2 regions of the Mesorhizobium sp. WSM4819 genome follow, and region 2 is predicted to be linked to the other one. Evidence: riboswitches for the same ligand, from Rfam matches in the RefSeq annotation. Region 2 holds a riboswitch; the other holds the start of a gene.
The links. Region 2 has a riboswitch for S-adenosylmethionine ahead of AC0L18_RS02365 (O-succinylhomoserine sulfhydrylase). Riboswitches for the same ligand answer to the same signal wherever they lie in the genome.

Region 1: linked by a shared signal. The riboswitch ahead of metX (homoserine O-acetyltransferase MetX) and the one ahead of AC0L18_RS02365 (O-succinylhomoserine sulfhydrylase) in region 2 are both predicted to bind S-adenosylmethionine.

The regions. Positions count from the first base shown of each region.
Region 1 covers NZ_JBVVQO010000021.1:84,935-94,140, forward strand. The annotation lists gene AC0L18_RS19795 (cupin domain-containing protein) at 1-93, opposite strand, end outside; gene gloB (hydroxyacylglutathione hydrolase) at 134-901, opposite strand; gene AC0L18_RS19805 (hypothetical protein) at 924-1,223, opposite strand; gene AC0L18_RS19810 (class I SAM-dependent methyltransferase) at 1,222-1,998, shown strand; gene AC0L18_RS19815 (ABC transporter ATP-binding protein/permease) at 2,114-3,940, shown strand; gene AC0L18_RS19820 (DUF1194 domain-containing protein) at 4,135-4,905, shown strand; gene metW (methionine biosynthesis protein MetW) at 4,977-5,591, opposite strand; gene metX (homoserine O-acetyltransferase MetX) at 5,821-6,990, opposite strand; SAM riboswitch at 7,111-7,188, opposite strand; gene hisC (histidinol-phosphate transaminase) at 7,414-8,523, shown strand; gene AC0L18_RS19840 (prephenate/arogenate dehydrogenase family protein) at 8,530-9,206, shown strand, end outside.
Region 2 covers NZ_JBVVQO010000002.1:45,604-54,809, reverse strand. The annotation lists gene AC0L18_RS02370 (ceramide glucosyltransferase) at 1-1,116, shown strand, start outside; gene AC0L18_RS02365 (O-succinylhomoserine sulfhydrylase) at 1,163-2,353, opposite strand; SAM riboswitch at 2,427-2,504, opposite strand; gene AC0L18_RS02360 (2'-deoxycytidine 5'-triphosphate deaminase) at 2,629-3,723, shown strand; gene AC0L18_RS02355 (ABC transporter substrate-binding protein) at 3,817-4,590, shown strand; gene araD1 (AraD1 family protein) at 4,778-5,770, opposite strand; gene mmsB (multiple monosaccharide ABC transporter permease) at 6,060-7,352, opposite strand; gene mmsA (multiple monosaccharide ABC transporter ATP-binding protein) at 7,349-8,881, opposite strand; gene chvE (multiple monosaccharide ABC transporter substrate-binding protein) at 8,981-9,206, opposite strand, start outside.

The DNA.
Region 1 (9,206 bases), on a different contig from region 2:
TTCCGCGCCATCGCGAAAGGTCTCGGCATACCAGCCGCCTTCCGGATGCGGTTTCAGGCCGAGCGCCGCGATGATTTCGGCGGAACTGGTCATTTTCCTCAGACCTTCATGGATGCCAGACCATCAACGGTGCTCAGAAATTATCCTTGCGCTTGCGTATTTCGGCGAACACTTCGGCGTCGGAGGCGTTCTCCATGCCGAGATGCTTGCGGATTGCCGGATCGTGCCAGCGCAGGAACGGATTGGTCGACAGTTCCTCACCGATCGTAGTCGGCAGCGTCGGCTTGCCGTCGGCGCGCAGCGCTTCGATTTTCGCGGTGCGCTCCTTCAATGCCGAATTGGTCGGGTCGACGGTCAGCGCGAAGCGGGCGTTGGAAAGCGTGTATTCATGGCCGCAATAGACGACCGTCTCGGCCGGAAGCGCCGCGAGCTTCTTCAACGAATCGTACATCACCGGCGGCTTGCATTCGAACAGCCGGCCGCAGCCGAGCGCGAACAGCGTGTCGGCGGTGAACGCCACTTTCGACGCCGGCAGATGATAGGAGACATGGCCCGCCGTGTGGCCGGGCGTGGCGATCACGTCGATCCTCTCCTCGCCGAGGTGGATGACCGAACCCTGCTCGACGGTTTCGTCGATGCCGGGAATCTTGGCCTGTTCCGCCTCCGGTCCGACGATGCGCAGCTTGTACCGTTGCTTCAACGCCAGATTGGCCTCGACATGGTCGACATGGTGATGGGTGGTCAGGATCATCGTCGGCGTCCAGCCGGTACGCTCGATCGCGGCCAGAATCGACGCCTCCTCGGGCGCGTCGATGATCGCGGTCTGGCCGCTTTTCGGGTCATGCACCAGCACGCCGAAATTGTCGCTGCGGCACATGAATTGTTCGATTTCAACCGGCATCGCATCTCTCCACGAGAGCGGTTCATCGTTTCACGGAAACGCCGAACGGCTCTCTCTCCTTTTTTTTGCGCAATTCCGGACGGAAAACCGTTTCACACTTTTCCTGGAATTGCTCTAGTGCGCCGCGCGTCCAGTTGGACGCACAAAGGACGCTTCTGACACTTTTTACCTGCTGCATCGTGTCTTCCGAAATCGAAACCGATTTCTGGCCGATGCAGCAGTCGCCGCAGAGATAGGGCGCTTGCCCGCGGATGTCATCGTCTTTGTAGAACTTGGCGCCTTTGTTGAACTTGGACAGCATCGAAGATAGCGTGCCGCGCATGCATTCCGATATCGTCGACCTTCGCTCCTTTTATTCGACCACGCTCGGGCGATTGGCCGAACGCTCGATCACCATGGCGTTGTCCTCGATATGGGCTGTCGTGCCCAATGAGCGGCTGGTCGGCCTCGGCTACACCTTGCCGTGGCTGGAGCGGTTCGGCACCGATGCCGAACGTGTCTTTGCCTTCATGCCGGCGACGCAAGGCGCGGTGGTCTGGCCGGCCACCGGGCCGACCGCGACCGCGCTGGTCTTCGATGAGGAATTGCCGTTGGTCGATGCCTCTATCGACCGCATGCTGCTCGTCCATTCACTCGAACATGCCGAGAACCCGCGCGAGACGCTGAACGAAATCTGGCGGGTGCTGTCGCCCGCGGGCCGCGTCGTCATCGTCGTGCCCAACCGGCGCGGTGTCTGGGCCCGTTTCGAGCATACGCCGTTCGGCAGCGGCCGGCCTTTCTCGCGCGGCCAGCTCACCGAATTGCTGCGCGAAGCGAATTTCACGCCCGCGGCTTGGTCCGACGCCCTGTTCTTCCCGCCATCGCGGCGACGCTTCATGATGCGGTTCCACAATGTGCTGGAGCGCGCCGGCCGCAGGTTCTGGCCGATCTTTTCCGGCGTCATCGTCGTCGAGGCGCAGAAGCGGCTCTATCAGGGTGTCCCGGTCGTCCAGCGCGCCTCTCGCCGCGTCTTCGTGCCGGTTTTCTCGCCGCATGGCGCCACAAGGCTCGGCCGGATATCGCCGAGCGGGAAGGCGCCGTCGCCGGGCCGCCGATGACGTTTTCGTGATCGGAATCACGCTTTTTCCCACCTATCTGTCGTGGGCGGGTTTGCTACCCGATTGAGTCGACTTGTTCACCGGTTTCAGCACTGCTTGCGAAGGGTCTTCATCAATGGCTGATCATCCGGATTTCGAGGCCAGCGCCAAGCCGATTGCCGCGTCGGTCGAAGCCAGCAGCCTGCGCGACCAGCTGGCGACAATCAGGCTGGCGCTGGCGAAGTCGCCGATCCGCAAACAACTGCTCTGGGCCTGCCTCGGCATAGTCGCCGTTATTGTGGCAACCTCGATCGGGCAGGTTCTGCTCAATCGCTGGAACGAGCCCTTTTACGACGCGCTGGCTCGGCGCGACATGCAGGGTTTCCTGCACCAGCTTCTGGTGTTTTCCGCCATCGCCGGCGGGCTTGTGGTGCTCAATGTCGGCCAGACCTGGCTCGACCAGACGATCCGGCTGAAGCTGCGTGAGGCGTTGACCGTCGATCTGATCGGTGAATGGATGCGGCCGGCGCGGGCTTTCCGGCTCGCCAACGCCGGCGCCATCGGCGTCAACCCCGACCAGCGCCTGCAGCAGGATGCCGGGCATCTCTCCGATCTTTCGACAGGTCTCGGCATAGGGCTATTGCAGTCGTTCATTCTGCTTGTTTCGTTCGTCGGCGTCCTTTGGTCGCTGTCTTCCGGCTTCGTCTTCCATGTCGGCGGCTATTCGCTGGCGATTCCGGGCTACATGGTGTGGGCCGCAATCCTCTATGCCGGCACCGCCTCCTGGCTGAGCTGGTTGGTCGGACGGCCGCTCATCCGCTTCAACAGCGACCGCTATACGCGCGAGGCGGAGCTGCGCTCCTCGGTGGTCCGCGTCAACGAGAATGTCGATGCCATCGCGCTTGCGCACGGCGAGGCCGACGCGCGACGGCGGCTTGAGCTCGACCTCGGCATGGTGCTGGGCGCGATGCGGCGCATCTACAGCGCCCAGATCAATCTTTCCTGGGTGACCGACACCTATGGCTGGATCACTGTCGTCGCGCCGATCCTCGTCGCCGCGCCGGTCTATTTCGCCGGTGACATCAGCTTCGGCGGGCTGATGATGGCTGTCGGCGCCTTCAACCAGGTGCATTCCTCGTTGCGCTGGTTCATCAACAATATCGGCGGCATCGCCGATTGGCGCGCCACGCTGATGCGCGTCGCCGATTTCCGCATCGCGCTTGCTGAAACGGATGTGCTCCACCACAGCGAGAGGCGCATAGAGTTCGGCGAAAATCCGGACGGCAGGCTGACATTCGACAAGCTCGAAATTGCGTCGCGGGATGGATGCGCCAAGCTCGCCGAGCCCCATGTCGAGATCCGCGCCGGCGAGCGCGTCATGATCACCGGAGATCCGCGCGCCGGCAAGACGCTGTTCTTCCGCGCCATTGCCGGTCTGTGGCCGTGGGGAAGCGGGCGGATCGGCATGCCGGCCGGAGAGGTGCCGGCCTTCGTTCCCAGAAAACCCTATTTCCCGCTCGGCACGCTGCGCGAGGTGCTCGACCACGCCGATGCCGCGGTCAGCGACGCCGAGATCTCGGCGGTGCTTGCCGAGGTCGGTCTCGGGCGGCTGTCATCCTCGCTCGACCGGTCGGCGCGCTGGGAGCGCGAATTGAGCGATGACGAGCAGCGCCTGCTTGCCTTTGCCCGGCTGGTCTTGCGGCAGCCGAAATGGGTGATCATCGATGAGGCTTTGGACACGTTCGACGGCGCGACGCTGCGGCGGGTGCTGTCGATGCTGGAGGCGCGTCTTGCCGACGCCGCGATCCTCAATATCGGCCGTGGCCAGCAGAATATTGAATTCTTCCCGAGCTCATTGGCGATCGTGAAAGATTTCGAGCGACCGGCTCTCAAGCCAGTCCGCGTCAGGGCCGGCGCGATCGAACCACCCCCGGCCGTCGCCAAAGCCCACCAACAGGCATAGCCGGCCGTAAGCTTTATTTTGCCGTGATCGCGGCGAAAGATTGCCGGCATCGTTCGGAAGCCTGCGGCGTTGGATTCATGCGACACGCTTTGAGTCTTTGCTTCGATGCTTGTCGTTACCCCAAAACCGCTGCGCGCTTTTGGGCGACCTGCGTCAGCCTGCTTGCCTGCCTTGCCCGTGCCCAGGCAGCACCTTTGGCCGCGCCTGCCGACACCATTGCCGTGGACGTCGAACTGGTGCTGGCGGTCGACATCTCGCACTCGATGGACGAAAAGGAATTCGCCCTGCAGCGCGCCGGCTATGTCAAGGCGCTGCGCCACCCCGACTTCATCAATGCGGTGCGTTCGGGCGTGAACGGCCGCATTGCGCTGGCCTATTTCGAATGGGCAGGCACCGTCCGCGACGACGCCGTCATTGCCTGGCAGGTCATCGACGATGCCGAGAGCGCCGAGGTATTCGCCGGCAAGATCGAGGCGCGCCCGTTCAGGAGCTTTCGCGGCACCTCGATTTCCAGTGCGCTCGCCTTCGGCGCCAAGCTTTTGGATGGAGCCGCCTTCGACGCGACGCGCAGCGTCATCGATATCTCAGGCGATGGCCCCAACAATATCGGGATGCCCGTCGCCACGACACGCGACGCCGCGATAGCAAAGGGCATCGTCATCAATGGCCTGCCGATCCTGATCAGCCCGTCGCCCAGCTTCAGCCATCTCGACCAATACTATGCCGAGTGCGTCACAGGCGGGCCAGGCTCCTTCGTGCTGCCGGTCTATGCCGCTTCGGAATTCGTGACCGCCATACGCCGCAAGCTGGTCCTCGAGGTCAGCGGTGTTACCGATCCTAATGCCGGTCCCGGGGCCGATCCCGGGTCCGTCCCGGTCGACGCGGCAGCACCGGTCGACTGTTTGCAAGGGGAGCGCGGTCGGCGGTTTTTCTCCGATCCGTATTTTCCGGAACTTGATCGTTAGACCTCGACGAATGGCGATCAGTCCCAGATGTCTCCGGACTCGGGCCGGCTGGCCGAAGCGACGGGTCGCCGTTATCGCTTCAGCAGGAACACCGCCTGCTGGCCAAAGAAATTCCAGAACCACCATGGCATCGACAGGCCGATTTTCTGGCCATTGGCGTCGAGCGCGGTTGCCTTTTCCACCGTTGCGCCGAGCTCTTCGCAGAGATTGACGAAGTCGCGGATGGTGCAGAAATGGATGTTGGGCGTGTCGTACCAGGAATAGGGCAGGTCCTTGGTCACCGGCATCCGCCCTTCGACGAACAGCGAAAGGCGTACCCGCCAGTGGCCGAAATTGGGGAAGGAGACGATGGCGTGCTTGCCGATCCTGAGCAACTCGTCGAGCACCAGCTTCGGGTTGCGGGTCGCCTGCAAGGTCTGCGACAGGACGACGAAATCAAAACCCTTGTCGGGATAGAATTTGAGGTCCTTGTCGGCGTCGCCCTGGATGACGGACAGGCCGCGTGCCACGCATTCGTTGACGCCGCGCTGCGACAGTTCCATCCCACGGCCGTCGACCTGCTTCGTTGCCTGCAGCAATTCGAGCAGCAGGCCATCACCGGAGCCGACGTCCAGCACCCGCGACTGCGGCGGGATGAGATCGGCGACGACTTCGAGGTCGACGCGCTGGGCGTGGTTGACACTCATGATCGTGGCCTTTGACTGGCGCATGACCTTGATCCGAAAAGTCTGCAACTTTTCGGGGTCATGCGCTGCTGCCTGGCGCATGACCTTGATCCGAAAAGTCTGCAACTTTTCGGGGCCATGCGCTGATGCCTGGCGCATGACCTTGATCCGAAAAGCCTGCAAACTTCAGGCGTCATGCGCTGCTGCCTGGCGCAAGATGCCGGTTCGAAAAGGCTGTAATCTTTGGGGGTCATGCGCTGAGCCCCCTGGCGCGGGCCGCCGAGGCGATGAAGCCGTTGATGGCGGCGAACAGCTCCGGCTCGTCGAGCAGGAAGGCGTCGTGGCCGCGATCGGTCTCGATCTCGACGAAGGACACCGAGGCGCCGGCCGCGTTCAGCGCGTGAACGACCGAGCGGCTCTCCTCGGTCGGGAACAGCCAGTCGCTGGTGAACGAGACCAGGCAGAAACGGGTCCTGGTGCCGGCAAAGGCGTCGGCCAGCCGGCCGCCATGATCGGCGGCGAGGTCGAAATAGTCCATCGCCCGGGTCATGTAGAGATAGGAGTTGGCGTCGAAGCGGTCTACGAAGGTCATGCCCTGATGGCGCAGATAGCTCTCAATCTGGAAGTCGGCGTCGAAACCGAAGGTGAGCGCTTCACGGTCCTGCAGGTTGCGGCCAAACTTCCGGTGCAGGGCCGCCTCCGACAGATAGGTGATGTGAGCGGCCATCCGCGCCACAGCCAGTCCCTTTTCCGGGCGCTTGCCCTGCTCGAAATACTTGCCGCCATGCCAGTCGGGATCGGCCATCACCGCTTGCCGGCCGACCTCATGGAAGGCGATGTTCTGCGAGGAATGGCGCGCGCCGGTGGCGATCGGCAGCGCCGAGAAAACGCGCTCCGGATAGCTCGACGCCCATTGCAGCACCTGCATGCCGCCCATCGAGCCGCCGAGCACCGAAAATAGTTTTTCGATGCCGAAATGGTCGACCAGCATCAACTGCGCCCGCACCATGTCGCGGATGGTGATGATCGGCAGGTCGAGCCCGTAGGGCTTGCCGGTGACTGGATTGGTCGAGGCGGGGCCGGTCGAGCCGAGGCAGCCGCCGATGACGTTCGAGCAGATGACGAAGAAGCGGCTGGTGTCGATGATCTTGCCGGGGCCGATCAGCACTTCCCACCAGCCCGGCTTGCCGGTCACTGGATTGGTGCTGGCGACATGCTGGTCGCCGGTCAGTGCATGGCAGACGAGGATGGCGTTGGAGCGGGCGTCGTTGAGCGTGCCGTAAGTCTTGTAGGCGATCTGGAACGGTGACAGCAGCGTGCCGGCATCGAGCTTGAGCGGCTTGTCGGCACCGAAACGCAACACTGGGCTCGACGGCTCGTCGGCCTCGTTGTTGGTTCTTTTCGTGCGCAGCGCGACCATCGCATCCTCTTACATTAACCCATCGTGTTTTCCGAAAGTCGATTGCGATTTTCGGGTCGATGCGACTGTCCGGCCGGCTGCGGACAACAAAAAAACCGGCATTGCCTTCGCAAAGCCGGTTACAAGATGCAAACGGCCCTTTAGCGAGTTGTTTAACGTGGCTGCAAGCCGACCGGCCAAATCACCACGGGATTTCGCCTTTCTTCTAGGACCGGAGCGTCTCGGCGTCAACGGCCAGTCGTTTACCCATGCCAGTCGCTCACCCATGATCGCCGCCTCTCGACATTCCAGGCCACGACTTGTATTTCCGCTGCGGCTTCTAGTGTGCTGGATTTGAAGTTCCTGAGCGCCGTTGCCACCAAAATGGCAGGAACTTCAAATCCACCACACTAGGTGGAAGCGTTCTCGACGGATTTTTGCAATATGAACCAGGCATCGGATCAGGCACGTCCAACGCCCCGCCCGGGGATCATGGATATCGAAGCCTATGTGCCGGGCAAAAGCACGGCGCCGGCCGGCGTTGCCAAGGTCCACAAATTGTCGTCGAACGAGAACCCGCTCGGCCCGTCGCAGAAGGCGATAGAAGCCGCGCGCGACGTCGCGGCCAAGCTCGACATATATCCCGACGGCACCGCCAGGCGCCTGCGGGAGGCGATCGCCGAGGTGCATGGTCTCAACCCGGCGAACATCGTCTGTTCCAACGGTTCCGACGAGATTCTGGGCCTGCTTGCGCAGACCTATCTCGCACCCGGCGATGAAGCTGTGATCACCGAACACGGCTTCATGGTCTACAAGATCTACATCCAGTCGGCAGGTGCTGTCCCGGTGTCGGTCAAGGAAACCAATGAGCGTGCCGACGTCGATGCGATCCTTGCCACCGTAACGCCGCGTACGCGGATCATCTTCCTTGCCAATCCCAACAACCCGACCGGCACCTATTTGCCGTTCCAGGAGGTGCGCCGCTTGCATGCCGGCCTGCCTCGAAACGTGCTTCTGGTGCTGGATGCAGCCTATGCCGAATATGTCCGCCGCAACGACTATGAAGCTGGCGTCGAACTGGTGGCTGGCGCGGAAAACGTGGTCATGACCCGCACCTTCTCCAAGCTCGGCCTCGGCGGCGCGCGGATCGGCTGGATGTACGCGCCGATGCATGTCATCGACGCGATCAACCGGGTGCGAGGTCCCTTCAACGTCAACGCGACGGCGATCGAGGCCGGCATTGCCGCGATCCGCGACCGCGTCCATGTCGAGCGCAGCGTGGCGCATAACGAGACCTGGCTGACCTGGGTGAGCGAGGAATTGACCAGGCTCGGACTGCGGGTGACGCCGAGCGTCGGCAATTTCGTCCTCATCCACTTTCCCGAAGACAAAAAACATTCGGCGGCAGCTGCGGACGATTACCTCTGTGCGCGCGGCTACATATTGCGGCGCGTTTCCGGCTACGGCTTCCCGAATGCGCTGCGCATGAGCATCGGCACCGAAGAGGCCAATCGCGGCGTTGTCGCCGCCCTCGCGACATTTCTGAAAAGCTAGAACACCATGACATCACCGATGTTCGAAAAGATCGCGCTGGTCGGCATCGGCCTGATCGGCTCGTCGCTGGCCCGCGTAATCCATCGCGAAGGCCTTGCCGGTCATGTCGCCATCTCGACGCGCAGCGAAACGACGCTGGCGCGGGCGAAACAACTCGGCCTCGGCTCCTTCTACACGTCGGATGCGAAAGAGGCGGTCGGCGATGCCGACCTGGTCATCGTTTCGGTGCCGGTCGGTTCTTCGGGCGAGGTCGCCGAGGAAATCGCACCGGCGCTGAAGCAGGGCGCCATCCTCACCGATGTCGGCTCGACCAAGGCCTCGGTCATTGCGCAGATGCAGCCGCATGTGCCTGCCGGCGTGCATTTCATTCCCGGCCACCCGCTGGCCGGCACTGAAAAATCGGGTCCGGACGCCGGCTTTGCCGAACTGTTCGAAAACCGCTGGTGCATCTTCACGCCGCTACCCGGCACCGATCCCGAGGCGCTGGAAAGGCTCTCGGAATTCTGGCGCCGCTGCGGCTCCAACATCGACACGATGGATCCCCAGCATCACGACATGACATTGGCCATCGTCTCGCACCTGCCGCACATCATCGCCTATAACATCGTCGGCACCGCCGACGATCTGGAGTCGGTGACCAAGTCCGAGGTCATAAAATATTCGGCCTCCGGCTTTCGCGACTT
Region 2 (9,206 bases):
CTGCTTGTTGTCAATCTCGCCAGCATCCTGCTCGCTTCGTTGAAGCTGAAGCGGCCTGGCAGGATCACGCCGCCAGCCGTCGAGGCGCCGCCGGTGTCGATCGTCGTGCCGTCGCGCGGCGTCGAGCCGTTTACCGAGGAGACGCTCGAGCGCGCCTTCTCGCTCGATTGGCCGCACTATGAGCTCATTTTCTGCGTCGCCCATGCCGACGACCCGGTGGTCGGGCCGATCACCGATGCGATAGCCCGCTTTCCGGCCGTGCCGGCCCGGCTGCTGGTCGGCGACGACCGCATCAGCGGCAATCCGAAACTCAACAATTGCGTGAAGGCCTGGGAGGCCGCGCGCCACCACTGGGTCATCCTTGCCGATTCCAACGTCCTGATGCCGAGGGACTATGTCCAGCATCTGATGACGGCATGGCGGCAGGACACCGGCCTCGTCTGCTCGACGCCGATCGCCTCGCGGCCGGACGGGTTCTGGGCGGAGGTCGAATGCGCTTTCCTCAACACGCTGCAGGCGCGCTGGCAATATACCGGCGAGGCGCTCGGCCTCGGTTTCGCCCAGGGCAAGAGCATGCTGTGGAACAAGCCATTGCTCGACGCCAATGGCGGCATCCGTGCGCTTGCCGCCGAGATTGCCGAGGATGCCGCCGCGACCAAGCTGGTCAACGGGCTCGGACTGCGCGTCAATCTCGTTGCCGCGCCCTTCGAACAGCCGCTCGGCTTGCGCACATTTGGCGAAATCTGGTCGCGCCAGGCCCGCTGGGCACGCCTCCGTCGCGTCACCTTCCCACTGTTTTTCGCGCCCGAGATCCTGATCGGAGCGGCGCCGCCGCTGGTGCTTGCGCTGGTTGCGGCAGCAGGCGCCGGTTTCAGCCTGCCGGCTACCGCCATCGCCGTGCTGATAGTCGCCTATCTGCCGGAATGCGCTCTCGCCTCGGCCAAGGGCTGGCACCTGTCGCTGCGCATGATGCCGGCGATGGTTGCGCGGGACGTGATGCTTCCCGCCATCTGGGTGCGCGGCTGGCTCAGCGGTGCCGTCGACTGGCGCGGCAACACGATGACCATCCAAACCAGCGCCGTTGCGGAATTGGAAGAGACGCCGTCGGGCGCCTGACCCCGCCTGCTTTGCAGATCAGAGCGCAGCAGTTCGGCGCGTATCCCTACCTGGCGGCTTTCAAGGCCTGCTCGATGTCTTCGAGCAGGTCGTCAGTGTCCTCCAGTCCGACGGACAGCCTGAGCGTGCCTGGCCCGATGCCAAGTTCGGCCCGCGCCTCGTCGCTCAGATTCTTGTGTGTCGTCGTCGCCGGATGGGTGATCAGGCTCTTGGCGTCACCGAGATTGTTGGAGATCAGCACGACATCGAGCGCGTTCTGGAAGGCGAAGGCCGCCTGCTTGCCTCCCTTGACGTCGAGGCAGATCAGCGTCGAGCCGCCCGACATCTGCTTCTTGACGATCGCCGCCTGCGGGTGATCGGCGCGGCCGGGATAGATGACGCGGACAATTTCCGATCGCTCGGCGAGGAAGTCCGCGATCCGGCCGGCACTTTCCGTCTGCTGGCGCACGCGCAGCGGCAGCGTCTCCAAGCCCTTCAGCAGCGTCCAGGCATTGAAGGGCGAGAGGCTGGGACCGGTGTGGCGGAAGTAGTCGTGCAAATTCTCGTCGATCCACTTCTTGTCCGACAGGATGATGCCGCCGAGGCAGCGCCCCTGACCGTCGATGTGCTTGGTCGCCGAATACACGACGATATGGGCGCCGAGTTGCAACGGCTTCTGCTGCAAGGGCGTGGCAAAAACGTTGTCGACGATCAGCCGCGCGCCGATCGAATCGGCAAGCGAGGCCACGGCTGCGATGTCGACGACCTCCAGCGTTGGATTGGTCGGGCTTTCAAGGAAGAACAACTTGGTGTTGGGCCTGACCGCCTTTTCCCAATTGGCGATGTCGGTGCCGTCGACCAGCGTCGCCTCGATGCCGTATTTCGGCGCCAGCGTCTCGACCACCCAGCGACAGGAGCCGAACAGCGCGCGCGCCGCCACGATGTGGTCGCCGGCCCGGGCACTGCACAGCAACGCCGCCGTCACCGCCGCCATGCCGGATGCGGTGGCGCGGGCATCTTCGGCACCTTCCAGCGCACACATGCGCTTCTCGAACATGTCGACCGTCGGATTGGCATAGCGCGAATAGATGAAGCCCGGTTCCTCGCCCTTGAAGCGGGCTTCCGCCGCCTGCGCCGTGTCGTAGACATAGCCTTGCGTGAGATACATCGCCTCGGAGGTTTCGCCGAAGCCGGAACGCAGCGTTCCTGCATGCACGAGGGCGGTCTGAGGCTTCCAGTTGCGCGTTTTGCTCGTCATCACCTTGTTCCAAACACAAAAAATGGTCCAAACACAAAAAAACCGGCCGCGAAAGTCGCAACCGGTCGTACGGCCTTTCGGCCCGACGGTCCTTTAGCGACTTGTTTAACGTGGCTGCAAGCCGACCGGCCAAATCACCACGGGATAACGATCCTTTAGACCTGCACCGCGCTTGCGTCAATTGCCGGCATGATTAAGAGGTTTGTACCAGCGGGTTCCACGGCAAGAACCTGCGACAAGACGAGACCACGCCCGGCCTTCGAGCGGAGCCAGCTTTGCGGCAGACAGGCATTCTTCCGGATCAGGATATTTCCGTGCTGTACCAGTCGGGCGCGCTGAAGTCGCCGCGCGCGCTCGACGCCGACCAGGTCCAGCCGGCCAGCCTGGACCTCAGGCTTGGCGACAAGGCCTGGCGGGTGCGCGCCTCCTTCCTGCCCGGCCCCAACCACAGGGTTGCTGAAAAACTCGACCGCCTGAAGCTGCACGAAATCAATCTCACCGATGGTGCGGTGCTGGAGACGGGCTGCGTCTATATCGTGCCGCTGCTCGAGAGCCTAGCGCTTCCGGCAAACATTTCCGCCTCGGCCAACCCAAAAAGCTCGACCGGGCGGCTCGACATCTTCACCCGGGTGATGACCGATCGCGGCCACGAGTTCGACAAGATCGCTGCCGGCTACAACGGCCCGCTCTATCTCGAAGTCAGCCCGCGCACCTTTCCGATCATCGTCCGCGCCGGCTCGCGGCTGTCGCAGATACGGTTCCGCACCGGCAATGCGCTTTTGTCGGAAAGCGAGCTGCACGAATTGCACCGTGCCGAGACGCTCGTCGCCACCGAGCCGCCGAACATTTCCGGCGGCGGCATCGCACTGTCGATCGACCTCGATGGCGACAAGGACGGGCTGGTCGGCTACCGCGGCAAGCACCACACCGGCCTGGTCGATGTCGACAAGCGCGCCGCGCAGGATGTCGTCGATTTCTGGGACCCGCTCTACAAGAGCGGCGCCGGCGAACTGGTGCTCGATCCGGACGAATTTTATATCCTCGTCAGCCAGGAAGCGGTGCATGTGCCGCCGCTCTATGCCGCCGAGATGACGCCCTTCGATCCGCTGGTCGGCGAATTCCGCGTCCACTATGCCGGTTTCTTCGATCCGGGTTTCGGCCATTCGGCCTCGGGCGGCACCGGCAGCCGGGCCGTGCTCGAAGTGCGCAGCCACGAAGTGCCGTTCATCCTCGACCACGGCCAGATCGTCGGACGGCTGGTCTACGAGCACATGCTGAAGCGGCCGCAGGCGCTCTACGGCACAGATCTCGGCTCGAACTATCAGGCGCAGGGCCTGAAACTGTCCAAGCATTTTCGCGCCGCGCGCTGATCGCCCGCTAAGATCAGACCATGCTTGCCTGACCTTACGGGTCGTGCTTGGCTGTCTTAGCCGTCAATACGGTTGGAACAAGGGGAACAAAAAATGCAGATTTCAAGATGGATCGCATCGGCAGCAACAGCCGTCATGCTGGCGATGTCAGTCGGGTCGCTGTCGGCGCAAGCACAGGAAAAGTTGAAGATCGCCACTGAAGGCGCCTATCCGCCGTTCAACACCATCACCGCGGATGGCAAGCTCGTCGGCTTCGACATCGACATCACCAATGCGCTTTGCGCTCAGATGAAGGTCGAATGCGAACTTGTCACGCAGGACTGGGACGGCATGATCCCGGCGCTCCAGGCCAAAAAATTCGACGCCATCATCGCGTCCATGAGCATTACCGAGGAGCGCAAGAAGCAGGTCTCCTTCACCAACAAATACTATACGACGCCGCTTTCGCTGGTGGCCTTGAAGGACAGCGATATTGCCTCGACCGAACCGGCGGCACTCGCCGGCAAGACAGTCGGCGCCCAGGCTTCGACCACCCAGGCCGACTATGCCCAGGATGTCTATGGCAAGGCCGGCGCCGAGGCGAAGCTCTATCCAACCCAGGAGGAGGCGGTCGCCGACCTGATGAACGGCCGTCTCGATGCCGTCCTTTCAGACAAATTCGTGCTGATGGACTGGATGAAGAAGTCGAGCGACGACTGCTGCAAGATGGTCGGCGACGTCAAGGGCACGGAGACCGAAGCCGGTATCGCCGTGCGCCAGGAAGACAATGCGCTGCGCGAAAAGCTCAACGCCGCAATCGACGCGATCGTCGCCGACGGCACCTACAAGAAGATCCAGGCCAAATATTTCGACTTCGATATTTATTGAGGCGTTGAAGCTGCGCGTTCTTCCTTCTCCCCTTGTGGGGGAAGGTGGCCGAGCGAAGCTCGGTCGGATGAGGGGTGTTCCAGGGAACACCAACGTCTCATTCCTTCCAGCACCCCTCATCCGTCTCGGCGCTGCGCGCCAACCTTCTCCTTCTCCCACAAGAAGGGGAGAAGGAGAAGGTTGGCGCCTAAAGCGCCTTCACCGCGACCTTCACCGGCTGCTCGATTTCCAGCGGGTTGCGCAGCGGCAGGCCGAAATCCTTGGCCTCGATTTCGAAGACATCGCCGGCCTCGGTCCTGACGCCGTCGGCGAAGGACAGTGTCGCGGTGCCGAACATGTGCACATGCACGTCGCCCGGCTGGCGGAAGGCCGAATATTTGAAGTGGTGATGTTCGAGGTTGGCTATGGTGTGCGACATGTTCGCCTCGCCCGACAGGAAAGGTTTTTCCCACAGCAGCTGGCCGTCGCGGAGGATGCGCGAGATACCCCTGACGTCGGACGGCAGGTCGCCGATCAGGATCTCCGGTCCGAACGAAGCGTTGCGCAGCTTGGAATGCGCGAGGAAAAGATAGTTCACGCGCTCGGTGACGTGATCGGAAAACTCGTTTGACAGCGTGAAGCCGACGCGGAACGGGACGCCGTCGTCGCCGATGACATAGATGCCGGCGACTTCCGGCTCCTCGCCGGCATCCTCGGCGAAGGCGGGCGACAGAAGTGCCGCACCGGGCGCCACTGCCATGGTGCCGTTGCCCTTGTAGAACCATTCCGGCTGCACGCCGGTCTGGCCCGTGGCCGGCTTGCCGCCCTCCAGCCCCATGCGGAACATCTTCATCGAATCGGTGAGCTGCTCCTCGCCGTCGCTGCTGAGCTTCTTGTGCATGGAATCGCGGGTCGCGGCGGAGCCGAGATGTGTCAGCCCGGTGCCGGTGAGGTGGAGATGCGCCGGGTCGGGATGGTTGATCGGCGACAACAGCCGCCCCTTCTTGTAGGCGGCATCGAGGTCGATTGCTTCACCAAAACCCTTGCGCTCGATGAGGGCGACAAGCCCGGTGCCGGTGCGCGCGGCCTCCATCGCCAGCGAATAGACGCTGCGGGCGCCGTTGATGATTCTGGTCTTGCCGCCGTTGCGGGCGATGACGCGGATGGTCTCCGCCTCGTCGAGGATCTGGGAAATCAGCATGACGTACCCTCTCTCAATTGCCTTGGCCGGCCTGCCGGTCTGGCAAGCTTTTCCTGGCGCAGCTCGGACGGTGTCCGCGCCACGGGTGAAATTCTTCGTCCGGATTGCGCTCGCGGGCCCGGTCCCCTGGGGGGACTTCCTTGCGTCGCCCGGCAGCGCCGCGATGTGACCCGTGCCTCCTAAAAGCGCGCCGCGTTTGAAAACGGGCCCGCTTTAATCCTTGCTTTCATGCGTGCCGTTGTCCCAACACGCTGCACACGTTTGGCGACATGCATGAGTTCCCTCGCCCTCAAGCCTTGTTCTTGTTGTAGACGTCGAAGACCACGGCGCCGAGCAGCACCAGGCCTTTGACCACCTGTTGCCAATCGACATTGACGCCCATGATCGACATGCCGTTGTTCATGACGCCCATGATGAAACCGCCGACCACCGCGCCAACCACCTGACCGACGCCGCCCATCGCCGAAGCGCCGCCGATGAATACAGCGGCGATGACGTCGAGCTCGCTGCCGAGGCCGGCCGCCGGCACCGCCTGGCCAAGGCGCGCCGCAATAATCAGCCCGCCGAGCGCCGAGAGCACGCCCATATTGATGAACACCATCAGGGTCAGCCGCTCGGTCTTGATACCCGATAGCTGCGCCGCCTTGGCATTGCCGCCCATTGCGTAGATGCGGCGGCCGACCGTCATGCGTTTGGTGACGAAGACGAACAGCGCAATCAGCACGCCCATCACCACGAGAACGATTGGCAGGCCCCTGTAGGTGGCGAATTGGTAGACCAGAAACAGCGCCAGGGCGCTGGTCACCACGGTCTTGACGACGAACAGCGAGAAGGGCTCGGCTTGGTAGCCGTGCCGCTCGCGGCTGCGCCGTGCCCTGAGCCCGAAATAAGCATAGGCGACCACGGCGACGATGCCGAGCACGATCGTCGTCATGTGCAGCGTCAGGCCGCTGCCGACGATTGTCTTGCCGGCGGCGTTCACGACCGGCGGTATCAGCGTCAATGAGCCGATCACGTCGGGAATGAAGCCGGAACTGAGCGCCTTGAAGCCGACCGGAAGCGGCCCCACGGAAGACCCCCCACCCAGCAGCGCCTGGCAGATGCCGCGGAAGATCAGCATCCCCGCCAGCGTGACGATGAAGCTCGGTATTCGGTGATAGGCAATCCAGTAGCCTTGTGCCGCGCCGATGGCACCACCGACGATCAGGCAGATGATCGACACCACCAGCGGATTGCTGAAAGGGCCGAGAGGCCAGATGACCATCATCATCGCCGCCAGCGCGCCGATGAAACCGGCGACGGAGCCGACGCTGAGATCGATATGGCCGGAGACGATCACCAGCAGCATGCCCAGCGCCATCACGATGATGAAGCTGTTCTGCTGCACCAGGTTGCTCAAGTTCACCGGTTTGAACAGCGTTCCGGACGTCGTGTACTGGAAGAACACCATGATGGCGATAAGCGCCAGGATCAGGCCGTATTCGCGCAGGTTGGTGACCAGCGCCGAGACAGCAATGCGCGGCCCTTGCTGCACATCTTCGGCGACGCCGCTTTTCGGGACGGGACCGCTTTCGGTGCTCATGATGCTTTTCCTTCTCCGCGAACGATGGCGCGCATGATCTTTTCCTGGCTGGCATCACTCGCCGCCATTTCGCCGACGATACGTCCTTCGTTCATGACATAGATACGGTCGGTGATGCCGAGCAGTTCGGGCATCTCGGACGAGATGACGATGATCGCCTTACCCTCGGAGGCGAGCCGCGCGATGATCGTGTAGATTTCATACTTGGCGCCAACGTCGATGCCGCGCGTCGGCTCGTCGAGGATCAGCACCTCCGGATTGGCGAACAGCCATTTCGACAGCACCACCTTCTGCTGATTGCCGCCGGATAGATTGCCGGTCATCTGATAAACGCTGGACGAGCGGATGTTGGTCTTGGCCTTGTAGTCGTTGGCGACGGCGAGCTCGCGCATGTCGTCGATCACGCTGTGGCGCGACACGCCGGGAAGATTGGCCAGCGTGATGTTGTGCTTGATATGATCGATCAGATTGAGACCGTAGGTCTTGCGGTCTTCGGTGACGTAAGCAATGCCGTGTTCGACTGCCTTGCTGACAGAGGAGACATCGATGGGCTTGCCCTTAAGCAGCACCTCGCCGGTGATGCCGCGGCCGTAGGAGCGGCCGAACAGGCTCATCGCGAATTCGGTGCGTCCGGCGCCCATCAGCCCGGCGATGCCCACCACCTCGCCCTTGCGGACGTCGATATCGATACCCTTGATCACTTGCCGCTCGGCATGGATCGGATGATAGACCGACCAGTTCTTCACCTGGAGCACGACCTCACCGATGTCAGGCTCGCGCGACGGATAGCGGTCGTCCAGCGAGCGGCCGACCATCGAGGTGATGATGCGGTCTTCCGAGATGTCCTTCTTGGCCAGCGTCTCGATCGTCCGCCCGTCGCGGATGATCGTGACCTTGTCGGCGACCCGGTTGATTTCGTTGAGCTTGTGCGAGATCAGGATCGAGGTGATGCCCTGCCGCTTGAATTCGAGCAGCAGGTCGAGCAGCGCCTGGCTGTCCTTTTCGGACAGGCTCGCCGTCGGCTCGTCGAGGATCAGCAACTGCACTTCCTTGCTGAGCGCCTTGGCGATCTCGACCAGTTGCTGCTTGCCGACACCGATATTGGTAATCAGCGTCTTGGGGTCTTCCTTGAGGCCCACCTTCTTGAGCAGAGCGCTGGTGCGCGTTTCGTTGGCGTTCCAGTCGATGATGCCGTAGCTGGCGTGTTCGTTGCCGAGGAAGATGTTTTCGGCGATCGACAGCATCGGCACCAGCGCGAGTTCCTGGTGGATGATGACGATGCCGCGGCGCTCGCTGTCGTGGATGCCTTTGAAATGGCACTCATCGCCGCGATAGACGATTTCGCCATCATAGGTGCCGGCTGGATAGACGCCCGACAGCACCTTCATCAGTGTCGACTTGCCGGCGCCGTTCTCGCCGACAACGGCGTGGATCTCGCCTTCCTCGACGCTGAGGTTGACATTCGAAAGCGCCTTGACGCCGGGAAACGTCTTGGTGATGTCACGCATCTCCAAAATCGTCTGGGCCATCGGCAATACCACTCCTGCGAGGTCCGGAAACATACCGGGGTCGTTCACTGACGAAGCGGGGCCCTGCGTTGCGCAGGACCCCGGGTTTTACGTCTGCGGTTACTTCAGTTCTTCGGCCTTGATGTAGCCGGAATCGACCACCAGTTCCTGGTAGTTCGACTTGTCGACATCATGCGGCGTCAGCAGGATCGAGGGGACGACCTTGACGTCGTTGTTGTAGGTCTTGGTGTCGAGGCCTTCCGGCTTGCCGCCCGAGAGCACCTTGTCGACGAGCTCGACCGTCGCCTTGGCGAGTTCGCGGGTGTCCTTGAACACGGTCGAGTAC